2 regions of the Lysinibacillus sp. NPDC097231 genome follow, and region 2 is predicted to be linked to the other one. Evidence: riboswitches for the same ligand, from Rfam matches in the RefSeq annotation. Region 2 holds a riboswitch; the other holds the start of a gene.
The links. A riboswitch is a leader RNA that binds a small molecule or an ion and turns the genes downstream of it on or off. The one in region 2 is predicted to bind cyclic di-GMP.

Region 1: linked by a shared signal. The riboswitch ahead of ACIQXF_RS09980 (amidase) and the one ahead of ACIQXF_RS11015 (hypothetical protein) in region 2 are both predicted to bind cyclic di-GMP.

Annotation. Positions count from the first base shown of each region.
Region 1 covers NZ_JBIWDH010000013.1:50,950-55,387, forward strand. The annotation lists gene ACIQXF_RS09970 (saccharopine dehydrogenase family protein) at 1-691, shown strand, start outside; gene nspC (carboxynorspermidine decarboxylase) at 688-1,827, shown strand; gene ACIQXF_RS09980 (amidase) at 1,871-2,758, opposite strand; cyclic di-GMP riboswitch class I at 2,802-2,890, opposite strand; gene ACIQXF_RS09985 (DUF6366 family protein) at 3,127-3,333, opposite strand; gene ACIQXF_RS09990 (chemotaxis protein CheW) at 3,534-4,022, opposite strand; gene ACIQXF_RS09995 (M20/M25/M40 family metallo-hydrolase) at 4,048-4,438, opposite strand, start outside.
Region 2 covers NZ_JBIWDH010000015.1:58,125-62,562, reverse strand. The annotation lists gene ACIQXF_RS11020 (helix-turn-helix domain-containing protein) at 1-956, shown strand, start outside; cyclic di-GMP riboswitch class I at 1,702-1,788, shown strand; gene ACIQXF_RS11015 (hypothetical protein) at 1,953-2,327, shown strand; gene ACIQXF_RS11010 (hypothetical protein) at 2,373-3,086, shown strand; gene ACIQXF_RS11005 (methyl-accepting chemotaxis protein) at 3,127-4,224, shown strand.

The DNA.
Region 1 (4,438 bases), on a different contig from region 2:
AAACTTCAACCCAGAAATCAACATTCGTGAAATTACTGCGAATGGTCGTTATTGGAAAGAAGGCGAGTGGGTAGAAACTGCACCACTTGAGAAAAAAGAGGTTTATAACTTACCAGAGATTGGACCAAAAGATATTTACCTTTTATATCATGAAGAACTAGAATCACTTGCTAAAAACATTAAGGGCTTAAAGCAAATCCGTTTCTGGATGACATTCTCAGAAAAATACTTAACACACTTAAAAGTATTAGAGAATGTTGGGATGACTTCTATCGAGCCTATCGAATTTGAAGGACAAATGATCCAACCAATTCATTTCCTTAAGGCAGTACTGCCTGATCCAGCATCACTGGGACCACGTACTAAAGGAAAAACTAATATCGGTTGTATCATTCGCGGTCTAAAAGACGGTAAAGAAAAAACGTATTATGTGTACAACGTATGTGACCATGAAGAATGTTATAACGAGGTTGGTTCACAAGCGATTTCCTATACAACTGGTGTACCAGCAATGATCGGTGCTATGCTTGTGATGAACGGTGAATGGCGTAAACCTGGTGTTTGGAACGTAGAAGATTTCAATCCAGATCCATTCATGGACGCACTAAATAAATGGGGTCTACCATGGCAAGAAAGCCATAATCCAGAATTACTTGACCTTGATGTAGATGCAAAGGAAATAAGCCGATGAAACCAATTGATTTTTCAAAAGTTCCATCCCCTTCCTATGTAGTGGATGAGCGATTATTAACAAAAAATCTAGAGCTTTTAAAATCAATTCAAGATCGTACAGGCTGCCGTATTTTACTTGCCTTAAAAGGGTTTTCAATGCATTCCACATTCCCATTAGTGGGTGAATATTTAGCAGGCATTACGTCAAGTTCACTTCACGAAGCACGACTTGGCTATGAAAAAATGGGCAAAGAAGTTCATGTCTACGCGCCTGCTTATATCGAGCATGAAATGGACGAGCTTCTTGGCTACGTTGATCATATCGTTTTCAATTCATTTAACCAATGGGCTCAATTTAAAGACAAAGTAAAATCTGTTGGTAAAACAATTGAATGTGGTATTCGTGTTAACCCTGAGTACTCTGAAATTGAAACAGCGCTTTATGATCCTTGTTACACAAATTCTCGTCTTGGCACAACCTTAGACAACTTTGATAAATCACAGCTTGATGGTATTGATGGCTTACACTTCCATGCAATGTGTGAGCAAAATTCAGATACGTTAGAGCGTATTATTCAAGTTGTTGAAGAAAAGTTTGGTGATGTTTTACACCAAATGAAATGGTTGAACTTTGGTGGTGGTCACCATATTACTCGTGAGGATTATGATGTAGAAAAGCTTGTGAATATCATTAACTATATTCAAGACAAGTATAATCTTCTTGTATATTTAGAGCCAGGTGAGGCTGTAGCATTAAATACAGGTTATTTAGTCGCAACTGTTCTTGATATACAGAAAAACGGTATGGACCTAGTAATTTTAGATACATCGGCAACATGTCATATGCCTGATGTACTAGAAATGCCCTACCGTCCAATGATAATCGGTTCGGGTCAAGCAAATGAACTGGCATACACATATCGTTTAGGTGGGCTTACATGCCTTGCTGGTGACGTGATTGGCGATTATTCATTTGAACAACCTTTAAAACCAGGCGATCGTCTTGTATTTACAGATATGGCGCATTATTCTATGGTGAAAAACCATATGTTTAATGGGGTAAACCTTCCTTCCATCGTTTCTTATAACGATGAAGAAGGCATTAAAGTCATTCGTGAATTTAAATTCGAAGACTATAGCGGTCGACTTTCCTAATAACAAAGAAAATCCTCTCCAACAAAGTTTGGAGAGGATTTTTTTACGGCTGCATATTCATCCAACTATCCACATGATGAATGGCGAAACCATTGTAGCTTGTTTTATTGGCATAATGTTCATGAACTTGTGCTAACTGTTTAGTCATATAGGCTTCTCCATCATCATAGAAGGTAATATTTTTCCCTTCATCAGAGGTTTCTGTTTCCACCCCAATAACTATTGATTTATTTACTTTTTTTGCGTAGTTTATTTCCTGTTCAACTATTTTGATAATGTTGTTAGCAGTATCTCGATATGCCATTATCGTTACACTTTCAACGTTATCGATGACCCATTCAGCCAATAAACCATTGCCAAATTGAGTATTATACGTTATTTCATCAAACCAAAATGGCATATCAACTTCCAACGGTAATTGTAATTGATCGGTTTCCTCTTTCGCTCTAGTAAGAAGCGCTTGATAGGATTCAATTGTTTGTGCTTGATTTAAGCTCCACCCAATATTTAAGTAGGGTTCTACATCAAGATGTACCCCTGAAAATTGCTCACATGGTGCTACGTTCTCATTATATGTATGTAACCATTCAAACAGCTGATCCTGCATTATATAGCCTTGCGCTGAAACCCAACTTTCAGCACCATCTAACACATATACTTTCATACCTTTTTCTGTTGCTTTTGCGATAAAGCTTTTATAATAACTACTTGCTATATCATTATTAAATTGCAAATATAATTTATTAACATGCTTGTTTTCTAAAAATGTGAGTACTCCCGATTCATCCTCAACAATCTTTGTCGTATCCCATAACCAAGTAGCCTTATCTTGCATGGTCATAGCGTCTACCTTTCCGATTGAAAATCCTAACGTACTTACAAAGGTTACTATAAAAACAATTACTGCTTTTGATAGTGTACGACTTACCATTTGTTACATCTCCATTCTATCCACCTAGGCTCATAGAACAGAACCTGGCAACCTGACAATCATGCACTAAAGTAGTGTTTAGACTCATGGCTTTGCGTCCTTCCCTTTCGGTGAAGTTTGCCGTTTACAGTAGTTTTCTTACTTTACATAATACGCCCTTAGAACGAATATGTCTGTAGGTAAAATGCATAATTCACTCTATAATTGTCGAATAAAACACTAACAACACAGGTTATTTTTACTATATCAGAATATAAGCGTAGAAGTAGTAGTCAAGGTGAACATTTGATGAAATGTTAGTAGGGGTACTTATAGCAATTGAGGATTATGGAATGCAAAATTAGAGATAAAGACTCTTTTCATTATCTTTATCTGAAAAACAATTTATATAACATGTAACCTATAAATAACACTAAAGCTAATACCACCGTCTCTTTCCAACCCATACCATTTAAATTCCCACTACTTCCTCTATTTATTCCATCGTTTAGAGAACCAGCAGGATTGTTTTTTATTTCACTTTGCCTTAAACGCTCACTTTTTTCTTCTGGTGTTTCCTTTTTCTTTGAATCCATGAGACAAATACCTCCCACATATTTTGGTAATAAGCTTAAAATACGACATCTATTATTCATTTTCCTCTGATTGTTAGGAAACCACTTAAAAAGAAAGACAGAATCACATATTTGCAATTCTGTCTAATGCATCAACTAACTCTGATGTGTAGTATTGTATTGTTAATCATTCAACTAATATTCTTAGCTTTTATAGATATTCAAGCCTCTACGTTTTCTTTTTCATTTTCAAGCATTTTGTGCAAATAGTTAATAATTTCACGAATTCCCTCTAATGAATTGACAAGTATTTTTGGGTCTACGTATGTGATCATACGATTTTCAAGATTTGCCACAGCTGTAAAGTAGCGTGTTTTTGTATAATTGACAAGTCCCATCTGCTTTAATATAGACTCATCAAGATCAAGAATTTCACGAGCTTCCGTTACTAGTAATCCGTAATTCACAACATCCGTATTCAAAACAATAATACGTGCAGTTGCAGCATTTGAAGAACGATTATACAGTATACGTTCAAAATCAAGCACAGGTACAAGCTCTCCACGGATTCTTGTGAAACCTAGAAGATAATTGGGTAAATGAGGAATAGGTGTTACATGCTCTAACTTTTCAATCGAAATCGCTTGTTCTACAGGCACTGCATATTCCTCTGTACCACAAGCAAAAACTACTGCCTTTACACTTTCCATGCGGTCACATCCTTTGATTCTGTTGTTATTTTTTTGCAGACTCTTTTACGATTTCGACAAGTAAATCTGCTAATTTTTCTAATTCTTCTACTGGTATTTTTTCATTTGTTGTATGAATATCTTCATAACCAACAGATAGATTAACTGTAGGGATACCAAAGCCTGCAATAACATTAGCATCAGAACCCCCACCTGAAATTCCAAGCTTTGGTGTACGTTCGATGTTACGTGCAGCTGCCATCGCCACTTGAACAACTTTATCTGATTCAGTTACACGGAATCCAGGATACATTAGTTTTACTTCTACTTCAGCACGTGCCCCTAATGAAGCAGATACTTGCTCAAACGTCTCTTGCATATGCTTCGTTTGTGCATCTAGCTTCGTTTTGTCGATAGAACGTGCTTCAGCAAGTATC
Region 2 (4,438 bases):
CAGTGGGCAGATTAAAAGAATATGAAGAAATAATTGGTTTTACGGAATCTATTTATTTATATGAACTTTATAAGTTACGTTATTATGTGTTTGTTAACGAGCATAAATTAGCAGAAAATCAATTAAGATGGCTAAATGCCCACCGACAAAATTTTTCCCAACATGAAAGGTATTTACATTCATATTATTATGCATTAGTTTTAATAACGAAAGGTAAATATGAAGAAGCAGCTACAGAACTAACTCAAATACTTCAAATACATCCAGAACTAGGGTCACTAGAAGGAGAGTTTTACTACCATTTCGCTTTAATAAAAGGGCGGTTAGAAGAACCAAGCCAAGCAATTATTTATGGGAAAAAAGCTCTTCAATTCTATAAGGACCAATTTAATTTTAAAAGAATTATTTATACATTAATGTCTCTGGCACTCAATTACTCTCGAGGAAAAGTGTTTCAGGAAGCAATCGAAATCTATGAACATCTAGTGAGAAATGTGGAGCTATTACAGGAACAGCAGCTATTACCTACTATATATCACAATTTGGGGGATTTGTACCAAATGAGAGGGGAATATGAAAATGCATTAATTTACTTTGAAAAAAGCGCTTCGTTAATGTCAAAGAACTGTGATCATTATCTGCTTTGCTTATATAATTTAGGTGTTACACAATTTCGCTTAGAACAAGCGGAGAAAAGTATAAAAACCTTTACTATTCTAAAGGAAGAAGCAAAAAATAAGAAAAAATTAAGTTTTAATTTATTTGCTACTTTTTATTTATATTTGCTGGGAGAAGAAAAAAAGAAAGCAATGGATTTTTTAGAAGGGAGGTTAATTCCATTTACAGCAGATAATGAAGAATTAAAAGAAATACACCAACAATTTTCTTATTTATTGGGAGAGTATTATCGACAAGAAAAGAAGTTTGAGAAAGCTATGCAATTTATTGAAATCTAAAGGAGAGTGTGAATATGAAGAAAAATGCTGGACTATCAATCTTAATACTGAGTGCTGCAGTAATAATTATATCTATTCCAATTCATCCACCAGTTTTATTTTAAAGTTTATATCAAGGAAGAAAAAGGGGAAAGTAGTAGAAGGCAGTAGCTCTGATAGGGAGCTGCTTATTATTCCTTTGTAGAATACTCTTTTCTCAAGGGGTATAACGAGTAAGAAAAATATAGGGCTTAGAAATAATGCCAATAAGAAGATCATCTCCTCTCTATAAATCTCTAAGAGTGGAGATGATTTTGTTTTGGATATATCACTATAAAGATTGTAAAGAAAAATTGTCATGTAAGCGTAATTTTAGGTGGGGATACTTTATAAAATATAAAATTAGATTGGTGAATGAGAAAGATTTAGATGGACTATGTAATATGATTGTTTAGGCTAAATCCTAAAAACCGCTCTTTTATAATCATTACTCCAAAAAAAGTAAATAATATGGTGAATTAATTCTGCTGGTTCTTATTAGATGGATATGGAAAAATACAGACATTTACTTTTCCTACAATCTGGGCAGGAGTAGAGATTCCCCTCTTTGTAAAATCGCCAAACAGTATTTTCTTGTTCATACCTTTAAATATACGGAAAATTTCTCTAATTCAACCGATATTCTCTAGATAAAATTGCCTACCGTCGACAAAATTTGACAAAACATTTATAATCAAATTGTAATATGTTAGTGTTATTTTAATAAAATTGAAAAAGGCAAACTTATCGAAAGGTAAGGACGCAAAGCTACGAGTCTAAAATCCTCTTGGATAATGATAGTCGGGTTGCCAAGATAATAAGTGATTTTTTGGCTATCCTAATTATATTCTGGGATAGTTTTTTTTTGGAAAAAAATCAAAGGACTGATTCCAATCAATCGTAGCGACAGATGTGATATTTATTACTAAAATGCTAACAGTTTTAAAAAATTAGAAAATTACGAAAAGGGGATTTGAAATGATAGTCGTTGATAAAGAGAAATATAAAATGGCGATCTATGAAGCAAAAAAAGAAGTACACGTCCAAGTAATAGGGTTTGTTAAAGCAGCTCTTGTAGAGGATTATATGAAAGATTTAGAAGAGACAGTGGCAAAAGTACAGAAAAATACATATACATTTGTTGTTGATGCAACATATCAATCGCCTCTTCCTTCAAAGGTTTCAACAGAGCTAGGACAAACACTAATGTTTTATGCATCACTAGGCTTCAAAGAAATATTTATTGTTAATCCATCCTCTAAAATTGCATATGTGCAAGTGCGAAATGCTTTAGAGGGAGTTAATTTCCCAGGAACCGTAGTCGACAATGTTTCACAATTACCAATGCGTTAGTCATTAATGAACTATAATCAAATTTTGAAAAAGAGGAATTTTACGATGCAAACAATTCAAGAATTATATACATATGAAATACTTACAAAAGACCAACCAGATTTAATTGAAAAGGCAGCAGAATGTTTAGCAAAAACCTTTACTGGGGTAGAAGTTGCTGGCAAATGGGTGCAAGAACCGATTATCGGGTACGCCTTACAACTACCTTACGAAGATTTCTATCAATTTACGAAGGAATATATTGAAGCAAATGTTCATCAAGGATACTGTGCTATTGCACTAGATGAAGAGCAAAATGTTGTAGGCGCACTAGTTGGAGATACGAATGTCCTTGAAATTATCGAAGGGGATATTTTTGAAGGCACGTTTGCTGACATGAATATAGTAATGCGTGTATTAGAGGATATTGATGAACGTTTCCTAGAAGATTATAAGAATCGTTTTGGAAAAGATATGGAAGATGGAGAAATACTACATTTATTTTTATTAGGTGTAATTGCTGAACATAATCGTCATGATATAGTACAAAGTTTAGGTGATGTATTAATAAAAAAAGCAACAGAAGAAGGCTTAAGATTAGTGTTAGCTGAAGCGACAAATCCAAAGTCAATGCGTTTGCTGGAGAAGTATCACGGCCTGACAAAGTATATAAACGTAGAAGGGGACTTTATTGTACATAAGTATGAAAGTAATGAAAATCTAAGCAGTATTCCATCGACTGTAGCAGATGGAATTTACATCATTGTAAAAGAACTATAACATTTCATCACTAATACGTTAGAATAGGAGAATTTTTTTCATGGAAGCTATTATGTTAGGGATAATTGTAGTTTTATTATGTACATCTTTGTATTTTGCTTACCGATATTTTTCACTTAAACGTAATTCCCATATAAATAAAAAGGTACTAAATGGAATGAACGAATTGTCAGCAGGTCAAGTAAGTGAAAAATTTAACAAATTCGCAAATAATGTGAATAAAAAAGGTGAGAATCTTTTAGAACATGGAGAATACGCAACTGAGAAGGCTGATACTGTAAGGGCCGCAATCGATGAAGTCGGTAAAGGGTTAAAAAAGCAACTAGTTGCTACCGAAGAGAGTTCTACTTCTATCGAAGACATCACAGTGGCTATTGAAGAACTATCTATAAGATCAAACCAAATTTCAGAACAATCGAATACGACGTTAGAATTGACGCAGGAAGGTAATGAAAAGTTAAAAGATTCGATGGTGAACATGAAGCAATTTAATCAAACGATTAATACGACGTTTGATGCGATCAATATTCTTGGAGAAAAATCGTACGAAATTGGTAACATTGTTAAAGTAATTACGGGGATTTCAGAGCAAATAAATTTATTGGCATTGAACGCAGCTATCGAAGCAGCTCGTGCAGGTGAACACGGTAAAGGGTTTGCTGTAGTTGCTGATGAAGTTCGTAAATTAGCTGAACAATCACATCAGTCAGCTGGTGAAGTTTCGAATATTGTGAAAAATATTCAAGAAGAGACGAACAAAGTTGTAACTTCAATGAAGCAAGGAACAGAGGAATTTGAACAAACAAATATAAAAATCTTAGAAATTGGGGAGATGTTTGAAAAAATCGTAGAGACTACAAAAATTATTGCTGAAAATAATGCGAATTCATCTGCAAGTACAGAAGAATTATCTTCAAGTTCTCTGCAAATTATGGAAGCAATGAGGGATATTTCTTTCATTTCACGAGAATCAGTTGAAATGTTTGAAGAGTTAGTTGGAATTAGCGATGACGAATTAAATACAATGCAAAAACTAGTTGAAGAAGCAGAGTATCTTGTAGATTTAAAAAAGAACGCCGAAAAATTACTTTCTTCATTAAATCATGGTACCGAAAATAATGTCGTTGTAGGTGTATAAAGATATATTTATCTTTAGATTTATAAGTATTAAATGAAATATAAAAGCAGACGGTTTAGAAATGCGACATTGCACCTCTAATTGGCCGTCTGCTTTTACCATTATTTTTATAGTCTTCGCGACTGGCTAGTCTCACCATATTGTGAAGCGATAGCATGGTGGAGTTGGTATAATAGAAAAGCAGTTGAAATCTATACTGCTTTTTGGTTTATAA